One region of the Gryllotalpicola daejeonensis genome, then DNA from elsewhere that is predicted to be linked to it. Evidence: predicted binding sites of a transcription regulator. Region 1 holds the regulator's gene; the other holds the start of a gene.
What was found. Region 1 encodes HspR, which represses chaperone genes until heat shock. Its sites were predicted from a motif close to AAGTTGAGTCNNNNNGACTCAACTT; they were not measured.
Positions count from the first base shown of each region.

Region 1 (16,059 bases):
TGAGCAGCCGGTCGAGGTACATCGCCTGGTGTGCCCGGTGGAAGCCGCCGACGCCGAAGTGCACGATGCCGGCGGTGACCTGCGAGCGGTCATAGCGCGGCACCTCCACGGCGGCAGCCAGCTCAGGCAGGGCGGCCTCGGAAAGACGGACCATCAGAAACCTCTCTCGTCTTCGTCGACGATGCCCGATACGGCATCCGCACATCACATAGTTGACCGGGTTTGCCCGAATTCGCAAGTTTCCTGTGGTTGTTTGCCCGATTTTGCTTGCGAGGCGTGGGACTTCGTGAATATGGTGTGGTTGCTCGCGATGGAGCGGGCAAGAAAGGACAACGGTGCCCACAATGACTCGGAGTCACCTGGCCAAGGCGCTCACGGGTGTCGCCGTGGCCGCGACGGCCGCACTCGCGCTTGCCGGCTGCAGCGGCGCTGGCGCCGGCAGCGCAGGCAAATCGGGCGGAACGCTCAACGTGCTCATGGTGAACAACCCCCAGATGGTCGATCTGCAGAAGCTCACCGCAGACAACTTCACCAAGCAGACCGGTATCAAGGTCAACTACACCGTGCTGCCGGAGGACTCGCTGCGCGACAAGGCGAGCCAGGAGTTCTCATCGCAGGCGGGGCAGTACGACGTCGCCACGATCAGCAACTATGAGGTGCCCTTCTATTCGAAGAACGGGTGGCTGCTGTCGCTTTCCGACAACGTCGCGAAGGACGCGGACTTCAAGCAGTCCGACATTCTGAAGCCCATCCAGGACGCTCTGACCGGCTCCGACGGAAAGATCTACGCGGAGCCGTTCTACGGAGAGTCGTCGATGCTCTACTACCGCGCCGACGTCTTCAAGCAACTCGGCCTGACCATGCCGGCGAACCCGACCTGGGATCAGGTTGCGCAGCTCGCCGACCAGGTGAAGCAGAAGGAGCAGGGCATGGCCGGCATCTGCCTGCGCGGCCAACCCGGCTGGGGCCAGATGGTCGCCCCGCTCACCACCGTCGTCAACACGATGGGCGGCACCTGGTTCGACAACGACTGGAACGCTCAGGTCAGCGGTGAGGGATTCACCAAGGCGCTCAACTTCTACGTGAACCTCGTCAAGAAGGACGGCGAGAGCGGAGCGCCGCAGGCCGGCTACACCGAGTGCCTCAATGACATGACGCAGGGCAAGGCGGCCATGTGGTACGACGCCACGGCAGCGGCAGGCTCGCTCGAGGCATCCGATTCACCCGTGAAGGGGAAGATCGGCTACGCGCCCGCACCGGTCGACCAGACCGAGAGCTCCGGTTGGCTGTACAGCTGGGCGTGGGGCATCGAGAAGGCCAGCAAGAACCAGGCCAACGCCGAGAAGTTCATCGAGTGGGCCTCGGGGCCGAAGTATGCCGAACTGGTAGCCCAGAAGTACGGTTGGGCCGAGGTTCCGCCCGGGACCCGCACCTCGCTGTACGAGAACCCCGACTATCAGAAGGGCGCGGCCGCGTTCTACAAGCAGGTCCAGACCGCGATCGACAGCGCGAAGCCGAACGACCCCGGCACGCAGAAGCGCCCGGCGCCCGGCATCCAGTTCGTCGCCATCCCTGAGTTCGCGAGCCTGGGCACGGATGCCTCGCAGCAGTTCAGCGACGCGATAGCTGGCAAGACGTCGGTCGACGCGACGATCAAGGCCGTGCAAGCCGAAGCCCAAAAAGTCGGCGACAAGTACAAGAAGTAGTAACTGAGCGATGTCTACTGCGGTCACGCTGAACGCGTCGCAACAGACACTGAGCAGGGCGTCCGCCTGGGCCAGGCGGGCGCCCCTGCTGCCGGCGCTGATCTTCATGATCATCGTCACGCAGCTGCCCTTCGTCGCGACGCTCGTCATCTCGTTCGTGCGCTGGAATGCGCTGTACCCGAACGACATCGGCTTCGGGTGGTTCACCAACTACGCGGCCGTGTTCACCGATGCGACCATGCTGCGGTCCGTCATCACGACAGTCGTCCTGACCGTCGCCGTGGTGCTCATCAGCCTGGTTCTCGGCCTGATCATCGCGATCCTGCTCGACCGGAAGTTCTTCGGCCGCGGCTTCGTGCGCACGATCATGATCGCGCCGTTCCTGATCGTGCCTGTCGCTGCGGCGCTGATCTGGAAGCACGCGATCTTCAACCCGTCGTACGGGTTGCTGAACGGCACGCTGACCTGGATCTGGGGGCTGTTCGGCCACGCCTCGAGCGCACCCCAGCCCGACTGGATCAGCTCACAGCCACTCGGCGCGATCATTGCCGCGCTCGTATGGCAGTGGACGCCGTTCATGATGCTGATCCTGCTCGCGGGCCTGCAGGGCCGCCCGCTCGACGTCATTGAGGCCGCGCGCATCGATGGCGCCGATGAGTGGCAGATCTTCCGCCACATGACGTTGCCGCACCTGCGGCAGTACCTCGAGCTGGCGGCGCTGCTCGGCTGCATCTACCTGGTGCAGAACTTCGACGCGGTGTTCACGATCACGAGCGGCGGCCTCGGCACCGCAAACCTGCCGTACACGATCTATCAGACCTTCTTCCAGGCGCACGACTACGGGCAGGCATCCGCCGCGGGCGTCGTCGTCGTGATCGGTTCGATGATCGTCGCGACGTTCGTGCTGCGCACCGTGTCGTCGCTGTTGCGAGAGGACAAGCGATGATGGCACTCACCAGCGAACGAGCGGATGCCGCAGGCATCCGTCGCCGCCCAGGGGCGCCCGCAGGGCGCACGGTCTCCATGCGCTCACGCGAGCGGCGTCGCACCGTCGGTCTCGGCATCGTCGCGTGGATCATCGGCCTGATCTTCTTCGGGCCGATCGTGTGGATGCTGCTGACCTCGCTGCACAGCGAGACCACCGCGGCGACCAACCCGCCCAGCCTGTTCGCGCCGCTGACGCTGTCGTCGTACGCGAACTTCTTCGGGGCGGCGTCAGGCGCGAGTCCCTGGCCGCCGCTGATCAACTCGATTTCGATGAGCATCGGGTCGACCGCGATCGTCCTGATCCTGTCGATTCCGGCCGCCTACGCGCTCGCCATCCGGCCGGTGCGCAAGTGGTCTGACGTCATGTTCTTCTTCCTGACCACGAAGATGCTGCCGATGGTCGCCGGGCTGCTGCCGGTCTACCTGATCGCCAAGTCGCTCGGCCTGCTCGACACGGTCGGGCTGATGATCATCATCTACACCTCGATGAACCTTCCGATCGCGGTCTGGATGATGCGGTCGTTCTTCGCCGAGATCCCTCTCGAAGTGATCGAGGCGGCTCAAGTCGACGGCGCCGGGCTGCTGCTCACGTTCCGCCGCATCATCGTGCCGCTCTCATCGCCCGGCATCATCGCGACGGCGCTGATCTGCTTCATCTTCAGCTGGAACGAGCTGCTCTTCGCGAGCGTGCTGACGAGCACCACCTCGTACACGGCGCCGGTGTTCCTGACGTCGTTCGTCACGTCAGAGGGACTGTTCCTGTCGAAGGTGTGCGCCGCGTCGATCGCGATCTCATTGCCCGTGCTGGCCGCGGGCTTCGCCGCGCAGGACAAGCTGGTGCAGGGTCTGTCGCTGGGCGCGATCAAGTAAGGGGATGCCAGTGGCATCCCCGTTTGATCGCGCGAGGCGCGCGGATGCCAGTGGCATCCGCGCACCTCTCGAGGATCAGTCCGACTAGCTCAGCACAGGGCCGTCGAGTGTGTCGGGCTCGCGGCCTGCGGCGTGGGTGTGTGCATGCGCATCGATCTCGTAGCTCGCGCCGCTCTCTGGGCAGATGCGGTAGGTGTGGCCGGTCGCCTCGTCGACGTGCACCTCGTGGCGGCTGACCGCATGGTGGCAGACCGGGCACAGCTCGTCGACGACGCCCGGGTTCGGGTCGTCGCGCTCGTCGAGCTCGTAGGGGCCGAGGTTCGAGGGGCCGAGGATCGGGACGAGCTTGTCGTCGATCCAGGTCGTCGCCTTCGCGACGCCGTTGGCGACCGGGTTGTCGTGGGGGGTCTGGGCTTCCGTGTCGGTGGTGGGCGCCTTGTGCACCGCATCCTCGTTCTCACGGCCGGCCTCGGGCTGGCCCTCACGCCCGGTGTGGTTGGACATGTCCGTGTTCTCGTTGGCCGTATCCATGGCGGCCATGTTAGGAGCGTCGGGCGCTGGCCGCGTCGGGCTTGACAGGGTAATTTCAGCGCCGTGCGGGCTCTCGAGACCGCCCGCGCAGGAGGCGCAACATGAAGGCACTCGTCTACCACGGCCCTGGGGAGAAGTCGTGGGAGGAGGTGCCCGACCCCGTCATCCTGAAACCGACCGACGCGATCGTGAAGATCGACACGACGACGATCTGCGGCACCGACCTGCACATTCTGAAGGGCGACGTTCCCGCTGTGACGCCGGGCCGGATTCTGGGCCACGAGGGCGTCGGAACGATCATGGCGGTCGGCTCAGCCGTGACCGATCTCGCCGTCGGCGACCACGTGATCATCTCGTGCGTGTCGGCCTGCGGGAAGTGCGACTTCTGCAAGCGAGGCGTGTATTCGCACTGCCGCGCAGACGAGGGTGCCCCAGGCATCGGCTGGATCTTCGGGCACCTGATCGACGGCACCCAGGCGGAGTACGTCCGCGTGCCGTTCGCCGAGACCTCGCTGTACCGCGTGCCCACGGGCGTGCCGGACGAACTGGCGGTGCTGATCAGCGACATTCTGCCGACGGGGCACGAGATCGGGGTGCGCTATGGGGCGGTCGCGCCCGGCGACGTCGTCGCGGTGATCGGCGCGGGGCCCGTGGGGTTGGCGGCAATGGCGACCGCGGGGCTCTACGGGCCGTCACGGGTGATCGCAATCGACACCGACGCGAACCGGGTCGAGCAGGCGAAGCGCTTCGGGGCGACCGACGGCGTCGTCGCGACGGATGCCGATTGGAGGGAGCAGGTGTTCGCGTTGACGGACGGGCTCGGCGTTGATGTCGCGATCGAGGCCGTGGGGATTCCTCGCACCTGGGACATGTCGCTCGAGCTGGTGCGGCCCGCAGGCCACGTTGCCAATGTCGGCGTGCACGGAGCGCCCGTGACGTTCAACCTCGATCAGAAGTGGATCGAGAACATCACCGTCACGACCGGCCTGGTCAACACCGACACCTCGCCGATGCTCATCAAGCTGCTCGCGCAGGGGAAGCTCGACGTCGCAGGATTCGTGTCGCACCACTTCGCGCTCGACGACATCCTGTCGGCCTACGACACCTTCGGTCGCGCCGCCGAGACGAAGGCCCTGAAGGTCATCCTGACCGCGTGAGGGATGCGTGGGCGGGAGTCGCGTGCCGTGCCGCTGCGCCCGTCTGCGCCCTGCCCCGCCCGCGACGCGCCATCCGCGCCGAAACGTGCCTAACTGCGGGATCGAGCGAGCAATTCCCGCAGTTCGGCACGTCTCGAGAGAACACGAAGCGCCAGAATCGCGAAGATCACCATGCCGGTGAGCGTGAGACCCGCGAGCCCGACGATGGCGATGCGCAATGCCGCGGGAACGACCCCGGAGTCGTGCCTGAGATCGAGCGCGACTTCGAAGACCACTCCGGCGGCAAAGCACGCCGCAGACGAGACGACGGCGCAGATGAGCGCCGGCCAGAATCGCGCCCACTCACCGAACTCGCGCGCCCGCCGGCGTAGGGCGACCAATGCAACCCCGAAATAAAGACAGATCCCGAATGGCAGGATGCTCGGCCCGAACCACGCCGTACCGAGAACCACAAGCGTGGCGCCTGCAATCAACCCGCTGAGGGCGTGCCGCCGTGCCGTCACTCGTGCGCCCGCGTGCTGGATGCTTCGCCGAGGGGTGCCATGAAGGGCGAATCCGCGTTCATTCAGCCGTTACGGCCCCCCTCGGCGCGGAGCTTGGGCTCGCGCCGCGAAGCACCAGCACCGAGAAGGCCACGACACCGGCGACCGCCAGTGCCGCGAAGCCGATCAAGCCGACGCTCACGAACGGCGGCACCGCTTGGAAGTCGTCGGCAAGGTCGAACGCCGTCGCGAAGCAGACGAATGCGCCCGCGCCGGCGGCGACCGTGCCGACAGCAGCACCGGCCGCCCACCAGAAGCCGCCCCAGCTGCCGCGGTGACGCTCCCGGCGATATAGAGCAACGAGCCCGAACACGAAGTAGGCGATCAACGTGGCAATCGCGGACCCCACGCCGAAAAAGGCGCCGGTCAGTAGAAGCCCGCCGCACACGATCCAGCCGGTGACGGTCAGACGCCGCGTGGTCATCGCCACCTCCTCACGCTGAGTGTGGCGGCTCGAGCGTCAGGCGTCCACCTCCACTAGCGGGGTCAGCTTCTCGAGGTCGGCGGCGAGGCCGATGTCGTAGACGCGGACCTCGCCGGCGAAGTCGCGCGCCGGAGGCAGAAGCAGGCCGGCCTTCGCGCCGCCGAACGTGACCGTGACGTCGGCACGCAGCACCGCCGCCGGGTCGGGCACCTCGCCGCTGTCGGGGTGGATGCCGCTCGGAATGTCGACCGCCACCACCAGACCCGACGGCTTCGCAGCGGCGATCGCCGCCACCAGCTCTCGGGCGTCTCCGCGCAGTCGCGGGTCGGCGCTGGTCCCCGTCCCAAGAATCCCGTCGACGATGAGATCGGCGGATGCCGCGAGCTTCGCCGCCCCGCCCGACACGACGGTGGCACCGGCGGCGAGCGCGGCGGCGAGACCTTCCTCATGCACCCGGCTCGACGCACGCACCAGCTCGACGCGCGCCCCCTGCTGCGCGAGCGTGGCGGCCGCGAACAGCGCATCGCCGCCGTTGTTGCCACCGCCCACGAGCACGACCACCCGTGCGTGAGCGGGCGAGACGCCTTCGCCCTCAAGCATCCGATCGCATTCACGTGCCAGCGCGGCGGACGCGCGCTCCATCAGCGGCTCGCCCGCAGCCAGGTGCGGTGCCTCGGCGTCGCGCACCTGCTGCGCACCCCAGCCCTTCATCGACAGAGCCCGTTCAGCAGCACGTCCCCATCGTCACCACAGCACGTCATGACTTCAGTGAACTCGTGATCGTGAACTTCGCGTTGCGCGCGACCTGGCGCGTCTCGCCGACGAGCCGCCGCAGCGTCGGCTGGTAGCGCAGATGGGAGTTGAAGACGACGCGCAGCTCGCCGCCGGGGGCGAGCACGCGTGCGGCATCCGTGATCAGGCGGATGCCGACGTCTGCCGTCACCGTCGTACCGGAATGGAACGGCGGGTTGAGCACGATGAGCTCAGCGCTCGCATCGGGCAGCGACCCGAGCGCGTCGTCGCGCACGACCGTGACGCGGTCGTCGAGGTGGTTGAGTTTCATCGTTTCGCGAGCGGATGCCACGGCCGCAGCCGATTGATCAGAGGCCAGCACCCGCAGGCCGGGGCGTGCTGACGCGAGCGCCGCCGCGAGGATTCCCGTGCCGCACCCGAGGTCGATCGCGGTCGTGGCCCGCGGGTTCGCGTCGGCCAGGTGGTCGAGCAGGAACCGGGTGCCGATGTCGAGGGATGCGCCGGCGAAGACTCCGCCGTGGGCGGAGACCATGATGCCGGGCGGGTCGATGACGGCGGTCTTCGGCCAGCGGGATCTCCATTCCGCTTCGCCGAGTCGATCAGCGCGCTCCGCTTCGCGGTGCCCACCAGCGCTCGGCGTTTCGCTGGCCGACTCGCGCGCAGCGCGAATGCAGACCGAAGCCGTCAGCACGCGGGCCTTCTGGCGGGCGAGGCCCGCCCGCACCTCGCCGAAGTGCCGGCCGAGCACGTCGTTCTGCGCGAGCGTCATGTGCTTGACCATGCCGCCGGCCAACACGACCACGTCGGGCACGGCATGCTCGGCGATCAGGGCCGCCCACTCATCCAGCTGGTCGAGCGACTTCGGCAGGCGCAGCAGCACCAGTGAGGCATCCGCCACCAGCTCCGGAACCAGCCCGAGCGACGTGAACGAATCCGAGAACCCCAGCCGGTCGGCATTGGCGGCCAGCGCCCGCTCACCGAGCAGCGGGTCCTGGTGAACCCGCACCGGGCTGGCGCCGAGCGAAACGGCGCCAAGCGTGAGCGCGCCGAACGCATCGCCGATGATGGCTACGGATCCTGGCGCGACCGCATCGGGTGAGTCCGCACCACTGGTGGGCGTGGCGAGAACGACCGCGGCGGTGTCGAGCAGCAGCCGATCGGCCGCATCGACGGCGACAAGGTTCGGCGCTTCGATGTCGGGCCAGCGGCGCAGCGCACTCAGATCGAGAGAGTCGCTCACAGCTCGAGCAGCCCCGCGATGTCGTCTGCCGTGAGCAGCTCGCTGAAGGTGCCATCGTCGTCGAGCACCTGGCCGAACAGCTCGGCTTTCTCGTCGCGCAGCTTCATCACCTTGTCTTCGATGGTGCCATCGGCGACGAGGCGGTAGACGTTGACCGATGCCGACTGACCGATGCGGTGCGCGCGGTCGACGGCCTGCGCCTCTGACGCCGGATTCCACCACGGGTCGAGCAGATAGACGTAGTCGGCCTCGGTCAGGTTGATGCCGAAGCCGCCGGCCTTGAGCGAGATGAGGAACACCGGCGCCGTGCCCGACTTGAACCGTGAGATCACCTCGGCGCGGTTGGTGGTCGAGCCGTCGAGGTACTCGTAGTCGATGCCGGCCTGCTCGAGACGCTGCTCGACGCGGCCGAGGTACGACGTGAACTGGCTGAACACGAGCGCGCGGTGGCCCTCTGCCACGACCTCGTCGAGGTTCTCGAGCAAGGCGTCGAGCTTCGCGCTCGGCACCCCCGCGTACTGCTCGTCGATCAGCGAGGCATCCAGCGCGAGCATGCGCAGCAGCGTCAACGAGCGGAACAGGATGAACTTCTGCTTCTCGAGGTCGCTCTTGACCAGCCCGAGCAGCTTCTGCCGCTCGCGCTGCAGGAACTGCTCGTAGAGGCGCCGGTGCTTCGGCGCCAGCTCGACCCTGATGACCTGCTCCTGCTTGGCAGGAAGCTCGGGCGCGACGAGCGCCTTGGTGCGCCGCAGCAGGAAGGGCCGCACCCGCCGGCGCAGCCTGGCGATCACCCGCTGCGCGTCGGCGGTCGAGATGCCGGCCGGCACGACGTCGGGCCCGCGCACGTGCGACAGCGGGCGCACGTACTGCTCGGTGAAGCGCCGGATGCTCGGGAACAGCCCCGGCGCCACGATGTCGAGAATCGACCACAGCTCGAGCACGTTGTTCTCGAGCGGAGTGCCCGTGATCGCGAGCTTGAACGGAGCATCGAGCGCCTTCGCGCACTCGTGGGCGCGGCTGCGATGGTTCTTCACGAACTGCGCCTCGTCGAGCACGAGCCCCGCCCAGCGCACGTCTTCCACGTCGTCGAAGTCGAGCCGGAACAGGTTGTACGACATCACGATCACGTCGTGGCCGTTCGCGAGATCGGCGAGCTTGTTCTTCTCGCGCAGCTGAGTGCGGGTGACGGATGCCACGCGCAGGCCGGGCGCGAACCTGGCGGCCTCTGCGACCCAGTTCGAGACGACGGATGCCGGGGCGACGACGAGCCAGGGGGCACCGCTTCGAGACGCGCGCGGGTCCTGAGGAGCGCCGCGAAGCGTCGCGTCTCGAAGGGTCGCAAGCTCCGCGGGCTCCTCACCGATCGAGGCAAGGATCAGCGCGAGGGTCTGCAGCGTCTTCCCGAGCCCCATGTCGTCGGCGAGGATGCCACCCAGCCGGTGCTCGTAGAGATAGGACAGCCACGAGAACCCCGCGAGCTGGTACTCACGAAGCTCTGCGGTCAGACCGGCAGGTGGCGAGGGCGCCGCCGGCGGGGCATCCGTCAATGCCTTCACCTGGTCCTGCCAGGCGCGCGTCGCCTCTGAGAAATCGGCCAGGTCCTCGAAATCGCGCCACAGCTCGACCTGCGTGCGGTGCAGGGCCAGCTTGCCGGTCTCCCACTCCTTGAGCTCGCCGGCCTCCGCAATCAGCTCGCGCAAGCGATCGAACTCGGGCCGATTGAGGCTCAAGTGCGTGCCGTCGACGAGCATCAGGCGCGCTTTGCCGCCCGAGAGCGCCTTGAAGAGCGGCCCGAACGGCACGGTGTAGTCGCCGATCTGCACGGTGAAGCCGAGATCGAGCCAGTCGCGCTCGTCGCTCTCGACGGCGCGCACGGTGAAGGTCGGCGCCTCGGTGAGCTCGCGATAGTCGGGGCGCTTGCCGATGGTCTCGATGCGCACGCCCTCGAGCTGCTCGAGCTCGGGCACGACGCGCTCGACGAAGTCGGCCGCGTCGAACTCGCGCAGCACCGTCGTGTCGGGGTAGCCGGCCTTCGTCTCGCCGGCGTCGAGCACGCGCCGCACCTCGCGCCCGACCGCGACCTCGAACAGGGCGTCGTGCGTGTCGCCCTGCCATTCCCAGATCAGCCGCAGCGCGTGCTCGGGCTCGAAGCCGAGCGTCAGCACCAACGTCGGCGGTTCGAGGGTGGGCAGCTCGACGCTGCCGCCGCCGTCGAAGGCGACATCGGCCAGGCGCGGATAGAACTCGGTGAAGAACTCGTCGCGATCGGATGCGGGAACGACCAGCTCGCCTGCCTCGAGCAGGGCCCTCGCCTCGGCGCCGAGCGGGTGCGCCAGGGGGCCGAGCCTGATGACGGATTCCTTGGCGCCGACCCACTCGATCGAGAACAGCCCGTGGCGGCCGATCGCCCCGACCGCGGCCGGCGCCTCACTCGGGTCCGACTTTCCGTCGAACGTGACACCGGCGAGCACCCGCACGTCGCCCGTGCGCGCGCTCTCCTCAAGGCGGGCGGAGATCTGCGCAGAGTCAGCGCGAACGACCGAGCCGCTCTGGCCGACGAGCTCGATGCCGCGGGCGCGGGCGTCGTCGAGCAGGGTCCACAGCAGCGGGCTCTCGAACTCTTCCAGCACGAGCCGCTTCGCGTCTTGCCCGATGTAGCGCGGCTGACTGGCGCGTGCGAGCGCAGCGAACTCGCCGAACCACCGCGCCTGATGCGGGTCATAGCGGTAGCCGGAGAGGTCGTAGCCGATCTTCGACCAGTCGGTCTCGGCCGCGACCCACCCGCGGGCGCCGGGGCTGGCGATGCGCAGGGTGATCACGAGCAGCCCGCTCGACTTGGCGGTCGCGGTCTGGGTGGTCTCGTTCGCGTGCCCCCAGCGACCGAGGCTGCGCCGCACCCGCTCACGCACCTCGAACTGCAGCGCGAGCGGCACGGTGCGCTCGGGGTTCGGCGGGTGCGCGACGGTCGGCGAGGTCACTGCGGCACCAGCGCCCACGCCGGCGCCGGTCGACCCCGTCAGAATCCGCCGCCACTCGGGAGCGCGGGGCTCGGGCCGCCGCTCGGGTGAGCGCGCCGGCGCCGCCGCAGCCGACGCCGCAGCCGCCGACGCCCCCAGCGGAACAGCGGGCATCAGCGGGTTGCGAACGCTGGGCAGGTCTCGCTCGCCCCGCGCACTCGCGAGCATGAGCGCGGCCGCGTGCTTGCAGCGCGTGCCGATGGGGCAGGTGCACAGCGACGAGACCGGATGCCAGCGCCCACCCTGCTCTGTCAGGAAGACCTCGCACGTGTAGGGCCGCGGCTCGGTGCCGGCGACCACGCCGTCGAGCACTCGCTCGCCGGCATCCCACGTCAGTCGAAGCACCGACCCGTTCGACGCATACGGCCGCGCGCGCTCGAACGCCGCGTCGCCGACGAACTCGCGCACATAGGTGAGCGCGACGGCGGGAAGTCGCTCGGCAGACACGCCCCTCATGCTTCCATGCCGCACCGACATCGGCCTTCGAACGATCTGGGGGGCTGAATGCACGTTCACCCGCGCGCGAGCGCGCCTTTCGTACCGCCAGATCTCATCGGGGCGTCAGCGCGGCGGGAAGACCTCGGGGTTCAGCAGCGCGATGGTGCGCAACCTGCTCGGGTCGTAGTCGAGGTACTCGGTCAGCTCGCCCCGGCTCATGCGCGGGTTCACGCGACGCACCAACTCGAGCAACTCGGTGACCGCGCCCCGGCGCGAGGCGAAGCCCACGTAGTAGAGCACGAGCCCGACGAAGATCGCGAGCAGGCCGAGCGTCACGCCGATCGGGATCGCCGCACCCGGGCCGATGGCGAACGACCCGATGACGACGAGCAGGATTCCGCCGACGAATCCCCAGACATACAGCTGAATCGCGATGCCGAACAGCAGCTGCATGCGCGCATAGCGGCGCGCGATGCGCGGCCCCATGATGTGCTCCCACGTCGAGCGGGTGCCGCGCGCATTCGCGACGGGGTGGAAGTAGACGGACGGCAGGGTGGCGAGGGCTCGATAGAACTCGTCGTCCTCAGGCGCGTCGGTCATGAAGCGACTCTAACGGTCGTCGAAGGGGCCCCACGGCCGCCAGACGACCACCTGGTCGCGGCGCTCGGTGCGGGTACCCGCGCGCATCGGCACGACCTCGCCCGTCACTCCCGACGCGAAGACGCGCCCGCCCCGCCGCTGCAGCAGGGCGTCGGCGAGCGTCGACTCGAGTTCGCGCACCCGCTGCTGCAGTGCCCGCACCTCGTTCTCGAGCGAGAGGACGCGACGGATGCCTTCGAGCGAGACGCCCTCTGCAGACAGCCGCGCGATCTCGCGAAGCTGCGCGACGTCGCGCAGCGAATAGCGTCGCGACTTCCCCGCCGTTCGAGTCGGCTCGACCAGGCCCAGGCGGTCGTACTGGCGCAGGGTCTGCGGGTGCAGCTCGGCGAGCTCCGCCGCAGCGGCGATCGCGAACAGCGGCGTGTCCTGATCGACGTCCATGGTGGCCACTTCCTCGTTCTGCCTCTACGGCTCGTTCTACCTCACTGGCGGGCGCGCGCCAGCAGGTCCTCCCGCGGGTTCTCTTTCGGCAGCTTCTTCGCGAAGTCGAGCAGCGCGTTCTCGGCCTCGGCCGAGAGGTGCGACGGCACCGCCACCTGTACGACGGCGAGCAGGTCACCCGTGCCCTTGTCGGTCTTCACGCCGCGGCCCTTGACGCGCAGCACGCGGCCAGAGGGCGTGCCGGGCGCGACCTTCAGCTTCACCGGCGGGCCCTCGAGCGTCGGAACCTCGATCGTCGCGCCGAGTGCCGCCTCGATGAAGGTCACGGGGACGTTCAGTCGCAGATTCAGGCCGTCGCGTTCGAAGACCGGATGCTTGCGCACGGCGACCTGGAGGATGAGGTCGCCCGCCTCGCCGCCGTCGGGGCTCGGGTAGCCGCGCCCGCGCAGGCGGATCTTCTGGCCGTCCGAGACCCCCGCCGGGATCTTCACCTTGATGGGCTTGCCGCCTGCGCCGGTCAGGCTCAGCGTCTCGCCGCGGGTTGCCGCGAGGAAGTCCAGCGTCGTCGACGCCTCGAGGTTCTGCCCGCGGGTCGGGCCGCCGTAGCCGCGGAAGCCGCCGGACGACTGGCCGAACCGACCGCCGCCGAAGAGGCCGCCGAGCAGGTCGTCGTAGTCGGCGCCGCCGGACTGGTAGCTGAAGCCACCCGGGCGGCCGCCGCCGAACATCGACCCGAAGACGTCCTCGAAGCCGCCCGCGCCGCCGGAGCCCGGGGCGGTGAATCGCGCCCCGGAGCCCATGGCGCGCAGCTGGTCGTATTCGCGGCGCTGCTCCGGGTCCGAGAGCACCGAGTACGCCTCGCTGATTTCTTTGAAGCGCGCCTCAGCGGCGGCATCCCCGGGGTTCGAATCCGGGTGGTATTGCCGCGCGAGCTTGCGATAGGTCTTCTTCAGCTCGGCGTCTGAGACGTCCTTCGAGACGCCGAGCACCTTGTAGAAGTCCTTGTCGAACCAGTCCTGACTGGCCAACGCGCCTCCTTAGAGAGAAGGTCTCCATTCGCTTCGCGAGTCGACCGACGGGTGCTCCGCCGGCCGACTCCGCGAAGCCGAATGGAGGCCAAGGGTTATTCGGATGGGGTGGCGACCACGACGCGTGCGACGCGCACCAGGGTCGAGCCGATCGTGTAGCCGGTCTCGACGACTTCGAGCACGGTCGTCTCGGTCGCGCCGGGCGTCGGCTGCTGGAAGATCGCCTCGTGCCGCTGCGGGTCGAAGACCTCGCCGACTTCGCCGAACGGCTTGACGCCGAGCTTCTCGACGGCGCCGCGCAGCTTCGCGGCGATCGTCTGGAACGCGCCTTCGCCCTCGAGGTCGCCGTGCTTCTGGGCACGGTCGAGGTCGTCCAGCACGGGCAGCAGCACCTTCACGGCGTCGCGCACGGAGCGCTCGCGCACCTGCTCGCGCTCGGCCTCGGTGCGACGCCGGTAGTTCGCGTACTCGGCGGTCACGCGCTTGAGATCCGCGAGGTGCTCGGCGCTCGGGTCGGCCTCTTCGGCCTCGGCTGCCGCGAGGATGTCCTCGACGAACAGCTCGTCGTCACCGCCCTCGCGGCTCTCGCCGCCCTCGGGCTGCTCGGCTGCCGCATCGGCAGAGCCCTCGCCTGCGGCCCCCTCAGGGGACGAGGCCCCAGCCTCGTCCCCCTCAGTGGCTTCCGGCTGGCGCAGCTTCCCGGTCTCGGGGTCGATGCGCCGCTTGTCGCGGACGATCGGCTCCTCGCGCTGTTCGTGCTTGTCGCTGTTCTCGTCCGTCATCGCCTTACTTCTTCTCGTCCTCGTCGTCCACGACCTCGGCGTCGACGACGTCCTCGTCAGAGGAGTCATCGGCCGGGGCATCCGTGCCCGCCTGCGCGCCCGCGGCCTGCTCGGCCTGGCCCTGCGCGTAGATGGCCTCGCCCAGCTTCTGCTGGCTCTGCGAGAGCTTCTCGAACGCGGTCTTCACGGCCTCGTCGTCCTCGCCGGCGAGCGCGGTCTTCAGCGCGTCGACGTCGCCCTGCACGTCGGACTTGACGTCCTCGGGCAGCTTGTCCTCGTTGTCCTTGATGAGCTTCTCGTTCGAGTAGACGAGCTGCTCGGCGGAGTTGCGGATCTCGGCGGACTCGCGGCGGCGCTTGTCCTCGGCGGCGTGCTCCTCGGCCTCGCGCACCATGCGCTCGATGTCCTCCTTCGGCAGCGACGAGCCGCCGGTGATGGTCATCGACTGCTCCTTGCCGGTGCCCTTGTCCTTGGCGGACACGTGCACGATGCCGTTCGCGTCGATGTCGAAGGTGACCTCGATCTGCGGGATGCCGCGGGGCGCCGGCGCGATACCGGTGAGCTCGAAGGTACCGAGCGCCTTGTTGTCGCGCGTGAAGTCGCGCTCGCCCTGGAAGACCTGGATCGCCACGGACGGCTGGTTGTCGTCCGCCGTGGTGAAGGTCTCGCTGCGCTTGGTCGGGATGGCCGTGTTGCGCTCGATGAGCTTGGTCATGATGCCGCCCTTGGTCTCGATGCCGAGGCTCAGCGGGGTGACGTCGATGAGCAGAACGTCCTTGCGCTCGCCCTTGAGGACACCCGCCTGCAGGGCCGCGCCCACGGCGACGACCTCGTCGGGGTTCACGCCCTTGTTGGGCTCCTGGCCGCCGGTCTCCTGCTTCACGAGCGCCGAGACGGCGGGCATGCGGGTCGAGCCGCCGACGAGCACGACGTGCGCGATGTCGGAGACCTTGATGCCGGCCTCCTTGATGACGTCCTGGAACGGCTTCTTCGTGCGGTCGAGCAGATCAGAGGTCATCTGCTCGAACTGCGCGCGGGTCAGGGTCTCGTCGAGGTTGGCCGGGCCGTTCTCGGTGAGGCTGAGGTAGGGCAGCTGGATGCTCGTGCTCATGGACGAGCTGAGCTCCTTCTTCGCCTGCTCCGCGGCCTCCTTCAGGCGCTGCAGCGCGATCTTGTCGTTCGCGACGTCGACGCCGGTCGACTCCTTGAACTTCTTGATCAGGTGGTCGACGATGCGCTGGTCCCAGTCGTCGCCGCCGAGGCGGTTGTCACCGGCGGTCGCGCGCACCTGAATGGTCGAGAAGTCGTCGTCCTTGCCCACCTCGAGCAGCGAGACGTCGAAGGTGCCGCCACCGAGGTCGAAGACGAGGATGAGCTCGTCCTCCTTGCCCTTGTCGAGGCCGTATGCGAGCGCCGCAGCGGTCGGCTCGTTGATGATGCGCAGCACGTTGAGGCCCGCGATCTCGCCGGCCTCCTTGGTGGCCTGGCGCTCGGCGTCGTTGAAGTAGGCGGGAACCGTGATGACGGCGTCGGTGACGGTGTC
Region 1 is NZ_BAABBV010000001.1:2,069,293-2,085,351, forward strand. Features, by position in the region: gene ABD736_RS10065 (mannitol dehydrogenase family protein) at 1-154, opposite strand, end outside; gene ABD736_RS10070 (ABC transporter substrate-binding protein) at 345-1,706, shown strand; gene ABD736_RS10075 (carbohydrate ABC transporter permease) at 1,717-2,652, shown strand; gene ABD736_RS10080 (carbohydrate ABC transporter permease) at 2,652-3,563, shown strand; gene ABD736_RS10085 (hypothetical protein) at 3,648-4,103, opposite strand; gene ABD736_RS10090 (zinc-dependent alcohol dehydrogenase family protein) at 4,196-5,251, shown strand; gene ABD736_RS10095 (hypothetical protein) at 5,341-5,754, opposite strand; gene ABD736_RS10100 (hypothetical protein) at 5,813-6,223, opposite strand; gene ABD736_RS10105 (NAD(P)H-hydrate epimerase) at 6,254-6,928, opposite strand; gene ABD736_RS10110 (class I SAM-dependent methyltransferase) at 6,975-8,210, opposite strand; gene ABD736_RS10115 (DEAD/DEAH box helicase) at 8,207-11,674, opposite strand; gene ABD736_RS10120 (hypothetical protein) at 11,789-12,265, opposite strand; gene ABD736_RS10125 (heat shock protein transcriptional repressor HspR) at 12,275-12,706, opposite strand; gene ABD736_RS10130 (DnaJ C-terminal domain-containing protein) at 12,748-13,734, opposite strand; gene ABD736_RS10135 (nucleotide exchange factor GrpE) at 13,830-14,516, opposite strand; gene dnaK (molecular chaperone DnaK) at 14,521-16,059, opposite strand, start outside.

Region 2 (16,059 bases), on a different contig from region 1:
CTGGATCGACGGCACCAAGCCGACGCGCGAGCTGATGGACCGCCTCGAAGAGACCGGTCTCACGCCCGCCGACCACGAGTTCTACCCGGAGGCGCGCGAGACGGTCATCGATCTCGGCATCGTGCGCCGCCGCAAGATCGACGTCGCCGCAGACCTGCCCTCTCGCCGCATCGTCGACATGCCCGTCGAACTCGATGACGAGCTGGGGCGCTCGATCAAGGCCGCAGAGCGCGAGCTGGCCGGCCGCCTCGTGTCGCGCTACCAGCGCGCGCTGGCCGCAGGCGTGGGCGAGAACGTCGAAGGCGGCACGGATGCCCGGCGCGAGCACCTCATCAGGGTCGTCGCCCACGCCGAGCTCGAGGAGTCGAAGAACGCCAAGTCCGGCGAGAACGTCTTCACGATGGTGCGCCGCATCGGCCAGGCGAAGGCCGGCCTCGCGGCCGACTACGCGGCGCAGCTCGCCCGCTCGACCGGCAAGGTCGTCTTCTTCGCCAAGCACATCGACGTCATGGACCAGGCGGAGGCACTGTTCGCGGCGCGCGAGCTGAAGGCGGTGTCGATCCGCGGCGACCAGAGCGCCATCGAGCGTCAGAAGTCGATCGACGCGTTCCAGAACGACCCTGAGGTCTCGGTCGTCGTCTGCTCTCTCACCGCCGCAGGAGTCGGCATCAACCTGCAAGTGTCGTCCAACGTGGTTCTCGCCGAGCTGTCGTGGACCTCGGCCGAGCAGACCCAGGCGATCGACCGCGTGCACCGCATCGGCCAGGAGGAGCCGGTCACCGCGTGGCGCATCATCGCCGCGCAGACGATCGACTCGAAGATCGCCGAGCTCATCGACGCCAAGCAGGGCCTCGCGCTGCGGGCGCTCGACGGCATCGACGTCGAGCCGGGCTCAGAGGCATCCGTTCAGCTCGACGCGCTGGTCTCCCTGCTGCGCGACGCGCTCGACTGAGCCAGCCGGTCTCCATTCGGCTGCGCCGAGTCGACCAGCGGGGACGATCACTCGTCGAAGTCGTCGAACTCCTCGTCCTCTTCGTCGAGCTCGTCCCCGTAACCCGTGGGGCGCTCGTCGTCGGGGAAGACCTCTTCGTCTGACTCGAAGTCGTCGTCGAGGTCGAGGTCTTCCTCGTCGAAGGCCTCCGTCTCGGGCTCGTAGTCCTCGACGTCCTCGGGTGCCTCGTCCTCGAGATCGACGTCGTCATCGTCGAATTCGTCAAGTCGGCTGTCGCTCATGGGATGCAGGCTACGCCGGGGCTCGCGGCAGGCCAATACCCGATTCCGGTTCGGTCGGCACGATGCCGCAGACTGTTCATATGAGCGGTGGCGACGTCGAGATCGAGCGCAAGTACGACGTGGACTCGGCCGCGCGCATGCCGTCGCTGATCGGCGCGGGGCGCGTCGCGAGCGCAGATGAGGCGGATGCCTTCGACCTCGACGCCACGTACTTCGACACCCCCGAGCTGACGCTCGCCGGGCAGCGCGTCGCGGTGCGGCGCCGCGTGGGCGGGCATGACGCCGGGTGGCACATCAAGTGGCCGCCGCTTGCCGAAGGGCGCCGCGAGCAGCAGTTCCCGCTGGGGGAGGGCGAGGGGGCAGAGCTTCCCGCGGAGGTCCGCGCCGCGCTCGGCGGGCTCGTCGGCGACAGCCCTCTCGTGCCGATCGCGCGCGTCCAGAACCACCGGGTCGCGACCGTGCTGCGTGATGCCGACGGCGAAGCTCTCGTCGAGCTCGCCGATGATCACGTTGTGGCCACCGACCTGCGCTCCGGTGCGACTCAGGGCACCGAGCGACGCTGGCAGGAGTGGGAGGTCGAACTCCTTCCTGGGGGGAGCGCCGGCGAGGCATCCGATCGCGCCGCGCTCCTGGATGCGATCGAAGTGCGCCTCGTTGCCGCAGGTGCGCAGCCGCCGTCATCGGGGTCGAAGCTGGCTCGGGCACTCGGACTGTCTCGATAGGACCCCAACGGTCGATAGTCTCCAAGCAGAAGGAGCTTTCATGCGAATCGGAATTCTGACCTCCGGTGGGGACTGCCCCGGACTCAACGCCGTCATCAGGGGCGCCGTCCTCAAGGGCGACCGCGTCTACGGGCACGAATTCGTGGGGTTCCGCTGGGGCTGGAAGGGTGTGGTCGAGGGCGACCTCATGGAGCTGCCCCGGCACCGTGTGCGCGGCCTGTCGAAGGAGGGCGGCACCATCCTCGGCTCGAGCCGCACCAACCCCTATGAGGCCGGCGGCGGCCCCGAGAACATTCAGAAGGTGCTCGACAAGAACGGCATCGACGCGATCATCGCGATCGGCGGCGAGGGCACGCTGGCCGCCGCCCGGCGTCTCTCCGACGACGGGCTGAAGATCGTCGGCGTCCCGAAGACGATCGACAACGACCTCCAGGCGACGGACTACACGTTCGGCTTCGACACCGCGGTCGGCATCGCCACCGAGGCGATCGACCGCCTGCGTACGACAGCCGAGTCCCACCAGCGCTGCATGGTCGTCGAGGTGATGGGGCGCTACGTCGGCTGGATCGCCTTGCACGCCGGTATGGCGGGCGGTGCACACGCCATCCTCATCCCCGAGGTCAGCACGACGATCGAGCAGATCTGCGAGTGGGTGGAATCGGTGCGCGACCGCGGCCGTGCGCCGGTGATCGTCGTCAGCGAGGGTTTTCACTTGCCGACGATGGACGGCGCGCACTCGCACAAGGGGCTCGACCCGTTCGGGCGCCCGCTTCTCGGCGGCATCGCGGACATCCTGGCCCCGATGATCGAAGAGCGCACGGGCATCGAGTCGCGCGCCACCGTCATCGGCCACATCCAGCGTGGCGGGGCTCCGAGCGCTTTCGACCGTGTGCTGGCGACCCGCTTCGGCATGGCGGCGGTTGACGCGGTGACCGAGGCCCGGTGGGGCACGATGGTCGCCCTGCGTGGAACCGACGTGGTCGACGTCAGCATCACCGAGGCGACCCGCAGCCTGAATTCGGTGCCGCGCCGCCGCTGGGAAGAGGCCGCCCTGCTCTTCGGCTGATCGCGCGTGCCGGGTCCGCGGCCCCAGCACATGACCTCAGCGGAGTTGAACTAGAGCCCCATTTCTCGCACAGATGACACCAATGGTGCTGACTCTGCACCATTGGTGTTGCCTTTGCACCATTGGTGTCGACCAAGCACCATTGGTGCTGACTGTGCACCATTGGTGTGGAGTGTGCACCATTGGTGCTCTCCGGGTTAGGAATGGTGCTCTCGTTCAAGTGCTTCCGAGGCGATGCGCTGCACGTCCTGCGGAATCGCACCGAGACGGAGAAGCGCGACGTACACGCGACGGGGAGCGACGGTGATCGCGTGGGCGAGATCCTCGGCCGCGAAGCCGTCATCGCACATCGCAGCAAGCAGTTCGCCGCTCTCGGCATAGGTCAGGCACGTCGTCATCGCTTGGCGCAACGCCTCACGCCACGGCATCCGCAAGCGGTCGGGCAGGCCTCCCTTGCGCGCTGAGCGCTTCGTGGCTTCAAGCGATGGAACGCGGGTGCGCGGCCCGCTCCAATGCACGCGAGCCAAAGGCGCATCGGCACGCCAGCGAGCTGCGGCTCCGCGCTGACCGCGCCGAAAGCGCAGGTGGGGATGATCGGGGGCAGCTATCGGCAGGCCCAACCCGGCGAGCACCGTGACGCAGTCCAGATGCCCGCCACACCAGGCCGCGAGTCGCTCTTCTTCGGTGAGGTGCGAGCAGATGTAGACGCCCATCCTGAGCAGTTCGGTGCGTCCGTAGCCCATGCGGAATGGGATGATGGCCGACTCCTGGCCATGGAACGTCCGCAGCAGTTCGGCATGCGTGGCGATGTGGCCGAAGGAGCACAGAGGGGATTCGCCTGTGGAGCGCAGCATGCGCACACTGTGGCGCAGCGGCCGCGACGCCGCGTCAGCTGTCCACAGGCGCAGCTCTGCGGGCTGGGGCTCAGGCGGCGAGGCCGAGGCGGTCGAGGAGCCAGGCGAGCTCCCACGCGCGTTCGCGCCACGCGTTGTAGCGGCCCGAGACACCGCCGTGGCCCGCGACCATCTCGATCTTCAGCTGCGCATCCGCGCCGACCTCGCGCAGGCGCGCCACCCACTTCGCCGGCTCGACGTAGAGCACGCGCGTGTCGTTGAGGCTGGTCACTGCCAGGATCGGCGGGTACGAGACATCCGTTCTCACGTTCTCGTACGGCGTGTAGGAACGCATGTACTCGTACACGGACGCATCGTGCAGCGGGTCGCCCCACTCGTCCCACTCGATCACCGTCAGCGGCAGCGACGGGTCGAGGATCGACGTGAGAGCGTCGACGAAGGGCACGTCCGCCAGGATTCCGGCGAAGAGCTCGGGCGCGAGGTTCGCGACGGCGCCCATCAGCAGGCCTCCGGCGCTGCCGCCCTCCGCGACGAGTCTGGACGGCGCCGTCCACCCGGTGTCGATCAGGTGGCGCGCGCACGCGACGAAGTCGGTGAAGGTGTTCTTCTTCGCGAGCTTCTTGCCGTTCTCGTACCAGGAGCGGCCGAGTTCGCCGCCGCCGCGCACGTGCGCGATGGCGAAGACGACGCCGCGGTCGAGCAGCGACAGTCGAGAGATGCCGAACGCGGGGTCGATGCTGTGTTCGTACGACCCGTAGCCGTAGAGCTCGAGCGGCGCGGGCGCCACGGGTCGCCCGCGCTCATCGGGCGGCACGAGGTCGCGGCGGTACACGAGTGAGATCGGCACGCGGGTGCCGTCCTCGGCGACGGCCCACTCGCGGCGCTGCTGGTACAGCTCGGGCGAGTACCCGCCGAGCACGGGCTGCTGCTTGAGAAGCCGCAGCTCGCCGGTGGCCGGCACCAGGTCGTAGACCGTCGACGGCGTCACGAGCGAGCCGTAGCTCAGGCGGACCGTCGGCTGCCGCCACTCGGGGTTGCCGGACGCGCGCACGGTGTACAGCGGCTCGTCGAACGGCACCTCGACGAGCTTCCCGTAGCCGGAATCCGTCAGCGGGATCAGCCCGAGCCTGGTCAGTCCCTCGCGCCGGTACTCGACGACGATGCGCTCGGCGAAGGCGTCGATGTCATCGAGCCGCACTGCCGGGTCGTGCGCGATCAGCACGCGAGGCGTGGCGGCAGGGTCGGATGCCGGCACGTCGACGAGTTCGAAATCGAGGGCGCCGTCGTTGTGCAGGATCAACAGCCGGTCCTCGCCGGCGACGACAGCATGGTCGACGGAGTACTCGACGCCCTCACGGCGCGGCCACACGATGCGGGGCGCTCCGGTCGGGTCATCCGCATCGATTAGCCAGGATTCGCTCGTGATCGACGACGACGCGCCCACTTCGATGAAGCGGCGGCTGCGCATGAGGCCGGCGCCGACCCAGAAGCGCTCATCGGGTTCGTAGAACACCTTCGCGTCGTCGGATGCCGGCGTGCCGACCGTGTGCCGCCACACGGTGTCCGGGCGCCAGGCCTCATCGACCGTGGTGTAGAAGACGAAACGGCCGTCGGGGCTGAAGAAGGCGCCCGCGGCGGTGCCGGGAACCTCGTCGTCGAGGTCCTCGCCGGTGGCGAGGTCTCGGACGCGCAGGGTGTAGCGCTCATCACCCTCGACGTCGACGGCGTAGGCGAGCAGGGTGCCGTCCGCCGACACATCGAAGGTGCCGAGCGAGAAGAAGTCGTGTCCCTCCGCTTCCCGGTTGGCGTCGAAGAGCACCTGCTCGCCGGGCAGCGCCGGCACCTCGGCCGAGACCTCGGCGGGCCGCGGGGGACTCCAATCATCCGGGCTCGCGATCGGCGCGCGGCACTGCACGCCGTACTGCTTCCCCTCGAACGAGCGCGAGTAATACCACCAGTCGCCCTCGCGCACGGGCACGCTCAGGTCGGTCTCGAGCGTGCGCGACTTGATCTCGGTGAAGATCGTCTCGCGCAGCCCGGCGAGGTGCGCGTTGCGGCTCTCGGCGTACGCGTTCTCGGCGGTGAGGTGCGCGATGACCTCGGGGTCGTCCTTCGCCCGCAGCCATTCGTAGTCATCGATGACGGTGTCGCCGTGGAAGGTGCGCTCGGTGGGGATCTTCTTCACGACGGGAGCGGTGTCGGTCACCTTGACCACGTTAGCGTTGCGTGCATGGCCCGTTTCGCGAGATTCGACCGGTTCGGCCCCACGGCCGAGGTGCTGCGCATCGTGCACGAGGAGCCGCCCCACCCGGGCCCAGGCGAGGTACGGGTGCACGTGTGCGCGAACGGACTGAACCCGGTCGACTACAAGATCGTGCGATCGGCGCAGAGCGCGGCGAACTACGGGCTCACCGACCCCGGCTCGATACCCGGTGGCGCCGGCGTCGGCTTCGATTTCGCGGGTGACATCGACGAGATCGGCGAGGGCGTCACCAGGTTCCGGGTCGGCGACGCCGTGCTCGGTGGCCGCCGCCATCACGCGATCGGCGATTTCGTGATCATCAAGGCGGCTGCAGAGGATGCCGGCAGCGACGGGATCCTGATCGAGAAACCCGCCGCGCTCGACTACGACACGGCCTCGGCGCTGCCCGTCGCGGGCCGCACGGCGATCGCCGCAATCGACCGCGTCGGTGCGGGCCCCGGCGACACCGTGCTCGTCAGCGCGGCCGCCGGGGGAGTGGGCCTCATCGCCGCGCAGCTCGCCGTGCTGCGCGGGGCGACCGTGATCGGCACGGCCAGCGAGCACAACCACGATTTCCTGCGCAGCCTGGGCGTCACGCCGGTCACGTACGGCGACGGACTGGTGGAGCGGTTGAAGGATGCCGCGCCCCAGGGTTTCACCGCCGCGCTCGACAACAACGGGCCGGACTCGGTCGATGCCGCGCTCGCCGTGGGAGTTCCCGTGGAGCGGATCAACACCATCGCGGCCCGCGGGCACCGCGGCGCCCAGGGGGTCGGCAACCCGCAGGCCACCATGCAGCAGTTCGCCGAGATCGTCCGATTGGTCGCCGACGGCTCGATCGTGGTGCCGATCGAGGCGGTGTACCCGCTCGAGCGCGTGGCCGAGGCATACGCGCGGCTCGAAGCGGGTCACGTGCGAGGCAAGCTCGTCGTCGTGACCCGCTGAGCGGCGGTGGGACTACTTGTCGGCGTCCGGGGTGGCCGTGCAGTCGACCGTGGCGAACTGTCCCGAGCTCGTCTGCTGCGCGACGACCTTGCCATCGACGGTGATCTTGCAGGCGATATCGGCGCCGGTCGTGCCGTTGGTGGCAGTGAGCGAATAGACGGGAATGAGGCCCTGCTTCTCGGTGATGGTCTTCGAGAACGGCAGCTTCTGACCCGTGGCCTGGGACATGCCGGACCCCGAGGCCGATGAGTAGGTCACGGTGGCGTCGGTGGACGTGCCCGTGACCTGGAACACGACGGTCACCTGCTTGTTCGCCTTCTTGTCGAGATCGTGACCGACCGACTGTGCGGCGGAGAAAATGGCGGCGTACACGACCGTCATCAGGATCGCGGCCAGCAGGGCGATGCCCGCGACGATCGTGCCGGCGACGGCGATTCCGCCCCGATGGCCGCGCAGGACGAGCGCGAGGATGCCGAGCAGCAGCCCGACACCGCCGAGTCCGATCGCGACGTAGCTCGCGAACGGGATCCAGGCGAGGACGAAGGCGATGATGCCGAGCACGAGGGCTGCGACGCCGAGGCCGCTTCGGCGCTTGAGCTGGGGCGCCTGAGGCGGGTTCGCGCCGACCGGCGCCTGCGGGGGAACGGGGGACTGGGTCTCGGACATGCGTACTCCTTGGCGACGTGGCGCCGGGGTGTTCCGGCGACGTGATCACCCTCGTGCGCCGCGCATGCCGCACGGATCGTCCTTCGGGCTCGTGATCGCCAGCCGATCGGCTGGCATCGTCGGCCCGGTGGCTGGAGCGCGATGTCGTCGGTCGCCCCTACGCTCGCGTCATGACCTCGACCCCGATCGTGGCCGCCCCTCGTCGCGGCGGCGTCCTGCGGCGCGTCCTCGCGGGCGGCTGGTCGACCGGGCTGTTCATCATGGGCGCGGTCGTCGACATCGTCGGCGTGATCAATGTGCCCGGCGCGGCTGGCCCCGGCGGCGACGGAACGCTGACGGTCACCGGGTTCGGCACGCTGCTGTGCCTCGTCGCGCTTGCCGCATGGGTGACCGTCTTCTGGCGACGGCAGGTGCCGTTGCTCACGGTGATCGCCGGTGCTGTGCTGTTGCTCGTCGGCGTCTCCTACCTGCTGTTCCTCGTCGGACTACTGCAGGCGCTTCTCGCGTGGCGATCTCGCACCACGCGCCTGGCCGCGATCGGTCTGGCCGGTGTCGGGCTGTACGTGGTTCGCGAGCTCGTCGGCCCGTGGGGTGGCGCGCTGGCGTATATCTTCACGACCGATGCCGGCACGGCATCCGCACACCCGGCGGTCTGGAACCTCGTCACCGTCCTGATCGCGCTCGTGGCGCTCGGGCTGACCCTGGTCACCTACCTGTACGGGCGCACGCGCGTCGAGGTGGATTCCAGTCGACGGCTCGCCGCGCGTGAGAGCCGCCGCGCCGACGAGCTCGGAATCGAGTTGGCGCGCCAGCGTGAGCGCGAGAGCGTCGCGCGCGACATCCACGACACCCTGGCCAGCGGGCTGTCGGTGCTGTCGCTGCAGGCCGGCGCCCTCGAGCTCACGGCCGAGAGCGCCGGGCCTGCCGAGCTCAAGGCGCGCGCTCGCGGCCTTCGGGAGCAGGCGCATTCCGCGCTCGAAGACCTGCGGGTGCTCCTCGGCGGCTTGCGCAGCTCCGGGCCCGGTGGTGGTGCCGCGTCGAGCGCCTCCAGCGCCTCGCTGAAGTCTCTGGGCGCGTTGATCAGGCACTACCGCGAGAACGGCGTCGTGATCGACTCGCACGTGCTGATCGAAGACGCAGAGCGGGCGACCGCCGCCTTCGAGGCATCCGTCTACCGCATCGTCCAAGAGAGCTTGACGAACGCGATCAAGCACGCGCCGGGGTCACGAGTGTCGCTCTTCCTCGAGGCGGCCGCGACGGTCGGCGCGCGCATCCGCGTCAGCAACCCGCTCGCCCCTTCTGGGCTGCGCGTGCCGGGTGCCGGCCGCGGCACTCAGGGCATCCGAGAGCGCGTGGCCGAGCTCGACGGCACAGCGTGGCTCGGCGAGCACGCGGGCGCGTTCATCGTCGACGTGACGCTGCCGTGGAGCGACCGCGAGCCCGCCTCGTCGCGCAGCGCCGGGTGATGTCGGCGGCCGTCGATACGCTCGCGACGTGAGTGTTGACCCCCTTCCCGCCGACTCGCGACCGTGGCGCGTGCTGATCGCCGACGACGATGCGATGTCGCGCCGCTTCATGGCAGAGATCCTCAGCTCGCAGGCCGACCTCGAGGTCGTCGCGCAGGCGCCCGACGGCGCCGCGGCGGTTGAGGCTGCTCGGCGTCACCGCCCCGACGTCGTCCTGATGGACGTGCAGATGCCGCATGTCGCCGGTCCCGCGGCCACCGAGACGATGCTGGCGCAGGTGCAGACGAACGTCGTCGCGATCACGAGCTACGCGACCGATGACATCGTCGATCAGATGCTGGTCGCTGGTGCGATGGGATTCCTGCTGAAGGACCAGCCGCCACACGAGCTGATCGACGGCGTGCGCACGGTGGCGCGCGGCGATGGCTTCGTCTCGCCTGCGGCGACGGCGCGGCTGATCCGCCGCTATGTGAGCGGCCGCGGCGAGGCTCACCGACAGGAGGCGCGGGAGAGGTTCGAGGCGTTGTCCGAGCGCGAGCGCGACATCGCGGTGCTCGTCGCGTCGGGCGCATCGAACCAGCAGATCGGGGCCGAGCTCCACCTGTCGGTGGCGACGGTCAAGACCCACCTCGAGCAGGCGCGCCTCAAGCTCGGCGCTGCCAACCGGGCGCTGGTCTGCGTGCTGGTCGAGCGTGCGGGGTTCGGCCCCGTCGGCTTCGGGTAGTGGCTGCCGGGCATCCCGCCTGCATAAGAAAAGACCCCGGTGAACCGGGGTCTTTCCGTCACTGCGAGTTAGGCGTCGGCGGTCTCGACGTGAGCGCCCTCTGCGTGGCTGCTCTCGACGGCCGGCTGGATGGTCTCGGCGCGGGAGTTCACCGCGATCTTGCGCGGCTTGGCCTTCTCGCTCATCGGGATCGTGATCGAGAGCACGCCGTTCGAGTAGTCGGCGGTGATGTTCTCGGTGTCGATGCCCTGGCCGAGGCTCAGCTGGCGCAGGAAGGTGCCGCCCTGGCGCTCGCGCGTCAGCCACTTCACGCCGTCGCCGGTGGCGAGGGTGCGCTGGGCGCGGATGGTCAGCAGCTGGCCGTCGACATCGATGTCGACCGAACCCGGGTCGATGCCGGGCAGATCAGCGGACAGGACGTAGGTCTCGCCGTCCTTGTAGAGGTCCATCGGCATCAGCCGAGGACCGGCGGGGCGGTCGAGGAACGAGCCCGCCAGGCGGTCGAACTCGCGGAACGGGTCGAAGTTCATGGCCATAGGAATCAGCTCCTTACTCAGTAGTCCCAAAGTTGAGCCCCATCGACTCAACTGTGACTTACATTAGCACTCGAACACCGAGAGTGCCAGATCCATTCCTTCCAGGTTCCGGGCGTAATAATGAGCCTGTGATCGCGAGCTCACTCGCCCGGCAGCTGCGGGACGCCGGGTTGGAATGGCATCCCGCTCCGGGCGACTTCTTCCGCATAGAGGGCCCGGAATTCGCCTCGGACGAGACCTTCACGGTCTCGGATATGACCGTCGAACCGCACGAGTTCGACACTGGAACGATCCTGGGCTTCAACGGCACCACCGAGTGGGCCCTCGACTCCGTCGCGCTCGAGCAGGCGCTCTGGCTGCCCCGCGAGGACCAGCTGCGCGAGCGCCTCGGCGCCTCGTTCCGGTCGCTGACGACGCTGCCCGACGGCGGGTGGCGCGTCACCACCCGTGGTGACGATGACACGGGCGAGGCCGTCTTCGACGCCGCAGCTGCGGAAACCGCCTACGCCCTCGCTCTTCTGGCGCTGATCGATGTCGCGGCGCTCCGGTAGCCGCTCGGCGCCGTTCCCGGTCGGGCCATGGCTGTGGACGGCGATGATGCTGCCGTTCGCACCGCTGCAGTCGCGCAGACTCAACGCCACTCCGGTGCGGACGGTCGATTATCTGCTCGACATCGACTACGTCGGCGATCGCCATTACGGCCACCGGCTCGACGTGCTGACCCCGCGTCGCGAGTCGGGGGCGACCGAGAAGCTGCCGGTCTACGTCTACTTCCACGGCGGCGGCTGGACCAGCGGCGACAAGTCAGCCCTGACGAAGTACTGCGCGGTGCAGGCATCCACCGGCATCGTCGTCGTCAACGTCAACTACCGGCGCGCCGGGCTGCGCGGCGGCGGCTTCGGCATGCGCCACATGCTGCACGACGCGAACGAGGCGTTGCGCTGGGTCGTAGCGCACATCGCCGAGCACGGCGGCGACCCGAGCACGATCGTGCTCGGCGGCGACTCTGCGGGCGCGCAGATCGCCGCGCTCCTGGCGGCGACGACGACGCGCCCCGAGCTCGCCTCCCACTTCCGGCTGCGGCCCGCCGTCACCCGCGACGAGATCGGCGGGCTCGTGCTGCACTGCGGCGCCGTCGACTTCTCGGTCGTGTTCGAGCCCGGCTTCATCATGAGCCACGATTTCGTACGGATGCTTCTTCCGGGCTACCGACGGCACCGCATGAAGCCGGCCTCGCTGCAGAGGGCCTCGCGGTGGCTCAGCCCGATCGAATGGGTCGACGAGAACTTCCCGCCCGTGCTCGTCACGACGAGCGAGCGCGACATCTTCTATCACGCCAACGTCAACTTCGCGAAGGCGGCGGAGCGGGCGGGCATCCCCGTCGAATTCGTCAGCTACGGCTGGGATTCACGCAACACCGAGCACACGTGGCAGCAGGATGCCGGGCATCCGGAATCAGCAGAGGTGTACGAGCGCCTGCAGAACTTCATCGCCCAGGTCAGCTCACGTGCACGATCGGCCGGCGCTTAGGGTTCTTCTCGGCCTCGCGCAGCACCTCGCGCGTCACCGGGGCGATCTCGCCCGTGCCGTCGAGCAGGAACCGCGCCATGTTGGAGATCGGGTTGCCCTCGTTCCACTGGAAATAGATGCTCGGCACGATGCCGGTCTGGTCGCGGATCTCGAGCAGCACCGCGGCGATCGCGTTGGGAATCGAGATCGACTCGACCCGCAGGATGCGGTAGCCGTGTTTCTCGACGCCCTTCACCTCGAGATCCTCGACGAAGTCGGAGGAGTCCTCTTTGGTGCGCGGCTTCGGCAGCACCTCGATGAACAGCAGCCTGGCCCCCTGCGGGATGTGGCTGAAGTAGCGCTCTGACCTGCTCTTGTCGCTGTACTCGTCCCTCGTGTCGGGGCCCGGCTCGTGCGCCACGATGCGGATGACGCCGGACTCGTCCTCGGCATCCTCTTGCAGCCACGCCTCGGCGACCGGGTCGAAGGTCACCGACGACGCGCGCAGCTCGAACGAGCGCTTCGCGCGCGAGGCCAGCGAGATGATCAGGATCGCGAGGATGAACAGTGCGGCGATGCGCACGCCGTCCGGCCGCTCGATGACGTTCACGACGGTCGAGTAGAGGAAGGCGACGGTGACGAAGCCGAACGCCCAGACGCGCTTGCGCTGACGGCGCCGGAACGCGGAGACGGTGACGGCGAAGGCGGCGGAGCACATCAGCACCAGCACGCCGGTCGCGTAGGCGCCGCCCTGCGCGTCGACGTTCGCGCGGAAGACGATCGTGATCAGGAAGGCGATGAGTCCGAACACGACCACGAGCGGGCGCACCGCGCTCGCCCACTGCGGTGCCATGCCGTAACGCGGCAAATATCGGGGGACCAGGTTCAGCAGGCCGGCCATGGCCGAGGCCCCGGCGAACCACAGGATCGCGATCGTCGAGACGTCATAGACCGAGCCGAAGGCAGGCCCGAGGTACTCGTGGGCGAGATAGGCGAGGGCGCGGCCGTTGGCCTGACCGCCCGCCTGGAACTCCTTCTGCGGGATCAGCAGGGTCGTCGTGATGCTCGAGGTGATCAGGAACACGCTCATGATGGCCGCGGCGGTGCCGAGCAGGCGCCGCGTGCCGCGGATGCGCCCCATCGGCAGCTTCGCCGTGTCGTGCGGGCCGCCTTTGATCTGCGGCATGACGGCGACGCCCGTCTCGAAGCCCGACATGCCGAGGGCGAGCTTCGGGAAGACCAGCAGCGAGATCCCGATGATCTGGGCCCAGTTGCCGTTCTGGCGGAACATGGCCGACCACCAGTCGTCGACCAGCACCGGATGATCGGCGATGTGCGCGAATGCGACGATCACGACGACCGCGTTCAGCAGCAGGTAGGCCGCGACGAGCACCACGGCGATGCCGATCGCCTCGCGGAACCCGCGCAGGAAGACCGCCGAGAGGATCGCGAGCAGGAACAGCGTGATGCCGATCTGCCAGCCGGTGCCCGACATCCACGTCGGCGTAAGCGGGTTCTCGATGGCGTGGGCGGTGGCGTCGGCCGCCGAGAGCGTCATCGTGATCATGAAGTCGGTCGCCGCGAAGCCGAGCAGTGCAAGCACGAGCAGCTTTCCCCACCAGTAGGGCAGGGTGCGCTCGAGCATGGCGATCGATCCGGAGCCCTTGAAGCTCTCGCGGGCCACCCGGCGATAGACCGGCAGGGCGCAGCACAGGGTGAGCAGCACGAGCACGACCGTCGCGAACGGCGCGATCAGACCGGCCGCGAGCGCCGCGATCGCCGGCTGGTAACCGAGCGTCGAGAAGTAGTCGAGGCCGGTGAGGCACATGACCCGCCACCACGACGCCGGCTTCTCGGCCTCCGCGGAATGCGGCCCGACCTGCGTGCCGCGGATGTCGGTCATGCCGGTCAGGAACCACTCCCGCGCGGTGGGGCGGGCGGCGTCGTTGGTCACAGGCCAGATGTTACGGGAGCGCGCTTTCGGGCGATCTGGATCTTCACGCGGTTCCGCGCCGCGTTCCGATCCAGGTCATGACGTGGTAGATGACGACGGCCGCGATGGCGCCGAAGGCGATTCCGGTGATCTGCACCTTCCCGAGCGTCAGGGTGACGTTCGCGATGCCGATGACCAGGGCGATCGCCGCGGTGAACTGGTTGCGCGGGCGCGCGAAGTCGACCTTGTTGTCGATCCAGATCTTGATGCCGATGACGCCGATCAGTCCGTAGAGCGCGATCGTCGCGCCGCCGAGGACCCCGGCGGGGATCGAGAAGATGATCGCGCCGATCTTGGGGCAGAGGCCGAGGGTGATCGCGATGACGCCGGCCACCCAGTAGGCCGCCGTCGAATAGACGCGCGTCGCCGCCATGGTGCCGATGTTCTCGCCGTAGGTGGTCGTGCCCGACCCGCCGAACATGCCGGCGATGACGGTCGACAGGCCGTCGGCGAACAGCGCGCGGCCGGTCAGCCGGTTGAGTTCCGGATGCCCCGACATGGCGGCCACGCCGCGGATGTGCCCGACGTTCTCAGCGATCAGAGCGAGCACGATCGGCAGGAACGCGGGCAGCAGGCCCCACGTGGGCAGGGCATCGCTGAACGGATTCGCCGGCAGGTGGAACTGGGGAAGCCCGAACCACGCCGCCTTGCCGACAGCCGAGAAATCCACCTGTCCCTGAATCGCGGCCGCGATCCAGCCGACGACCACGCCGAGGAAGATCGAGAGGCGGCCGAGCAGGCCGCGGAAGACCACGGCGATCAGGATGATCGCCGCGAGCGTGATTCCGGCGGTGAGCGGCGCCTGCGTGAAGTTGCCACCGGCCGTCGGTGCGAGGTTGAAGCCGATCAGCGCGACGATCGCGCCGGCGACGACAGGCGGCATGAGTGCGTCGATCCACGCGGTGCCGGTGATGATGACGAGCAGGCCGATGATCGCGAGCAGCACACCCACCGCGACGATGCCGAAGAGGGCGGCGGGCAAGTGGTCGGCGTGCTCGTACTTCGCGCCCATCGCGGCGGCGATCGGCGCGAGGAACGCGAACGAGGAGCCGAGGTAGCTGGGCAGTCGGTTCTTCGTGATCAGCAGGAACAGCAGCGTTCCGATGCCGGAGAACAGCAGGGTGGTCGCCGGCGGGAAGCCGGTGAGCACCGGAACGAGGAATGTCGCGCCGAACATGGCGACGACGTGCTGTGCGCCGATGCCGATGGTGCGGGGCCAGCTCAGCCGCTCGCCGGGGCCGACGATGGCGTGCGGTGCGATGGTCTTCCCGTCGCCGTGCAGGGACCAGGTGAGTCGACTCGGGGCAGGCGGCTGCTGTGGCATGAGAGCAATCTTGTCGGTAGCGGGCGGGTAACGTCGAACCCATGGCGATGGAGCATTCGAGTCCGGCATCCCTTGGCATCGACCCGGCGGCGATCACGGCATTCGCCGACGCGTCAGACACGCGCGGCCTCGGCGTTCACGGCCTGGTGGTGATGCGCCACGGTCGCGTCGCGGCCGAGGGGTGGTGGCACCCGTACCGGCCCGACGAGCCGCACATGATGTTCTCCGTCAGCAAGGCGTTCACCTCGATGGCGGTGGGGCTCGCGATCGACGAGGGCCTGCTCGCGCTCGACGAGCCGACGCACGACATCTTCCCCGAGTTCCGCGAGATCCCCGGGCAGACGGTGCGGCATCTGCTGACGATGACGAGCGGCCACCCCGACGATCTGTGGGGCGTGTTCATGGCGCTGCCCGAGCGTGACTGGGTCGAGCTGTTCTTCGAGTCGCCCGTGACGAGTGCCCCTGGCAGCCACTTCGTCTACAGCACGGCCTGCAGCTACGTGCTCGCCGCGGCAGTGGTGCGCCGCGCGGGCGTGAGCCTGACAGAGTTCCTGGAAGACCGTCTGTTCGTTCCCCTCGAGTGGCCGACTCCGCACTGGGAGCGCGACGCGCGCGGCATCGAGCACGGCGGCACAGGGCTCAAGCTCACGACGAGACAGCTCGCGCAGTTCGGCCAGCTGCTGCTGCAGCGCGGCCGGTGGGACGGCGCGCAGCTCGTGCCGGCCGAGTGGGTGGACCAGGCCAGCGCCAGCCAGACGCGCAACCCGTGGTTCGAGAGC
Region 2 is NZ_BAABBV010000002.1:73,161-89,219, reverse strand. Features, by position in the region: gene ABD736_RS13320 (DEAD/DEAH box helicase) at 1-952, shown strand, start outside; gene ABD736_RS13315 (hypothetical protein) at 1,000-1,233, opposite strand; gene ABD736_RS13310 (CYTH domain-containing protein) at 1,314-1,955, shown strand; gene ABD736_RS13305 (6-phosphofructokinase) at 1,996-3,021, shown strand; gene ABD736_RS13300 (hypothetical protein) at 3,219-3,875, opposite strand; gene ABD736_RS13295 (S9 family peptidase) at 3,946-6,081, opposite strand; gene ABD736_RS13290 (NADP-dependent oxidoreductase) at 6,106-7,062, shown strand; gene ABD736_RS13285 (MmpS family transport accessory protein) at 7,075-7,728, opposite strand; gene ABD736_RS13280 (sensor histidine kinase) at 7,899-9,194, shown strand; gene ABD736_RS13275 (response regulator transcription factor) at 9,223-9,918, shown strand; gene ABD736_RS13270 (Hsp20/alpha crystallin family protein) at 9,987-10,454, opposite strand; gene ABD736_RS13265 (hypothetical protein) at 10,583-11,005, shown strand; gene ABD736_RS13260 (alpha/beta hydrolase) at 10,986-11,984, shown strand; gene ABD736_RS13255 (APC family permease) at 11,953-13,866, opposite strand; gene ABD736_RS13250 (uracil-xanthine permease family protein) at 13,961-15,280, opposite strand; gene ABD736_RS13245 (serine hydrolase domain-containing protein) at 15,322-16,059, shown strand, end outside.
Region 2: the regulator HspR is predicted to act here: its motif matches at 10,484-10,508, upstream of ABD736_RS13270 (Hsp20/alpha crystallin family protein).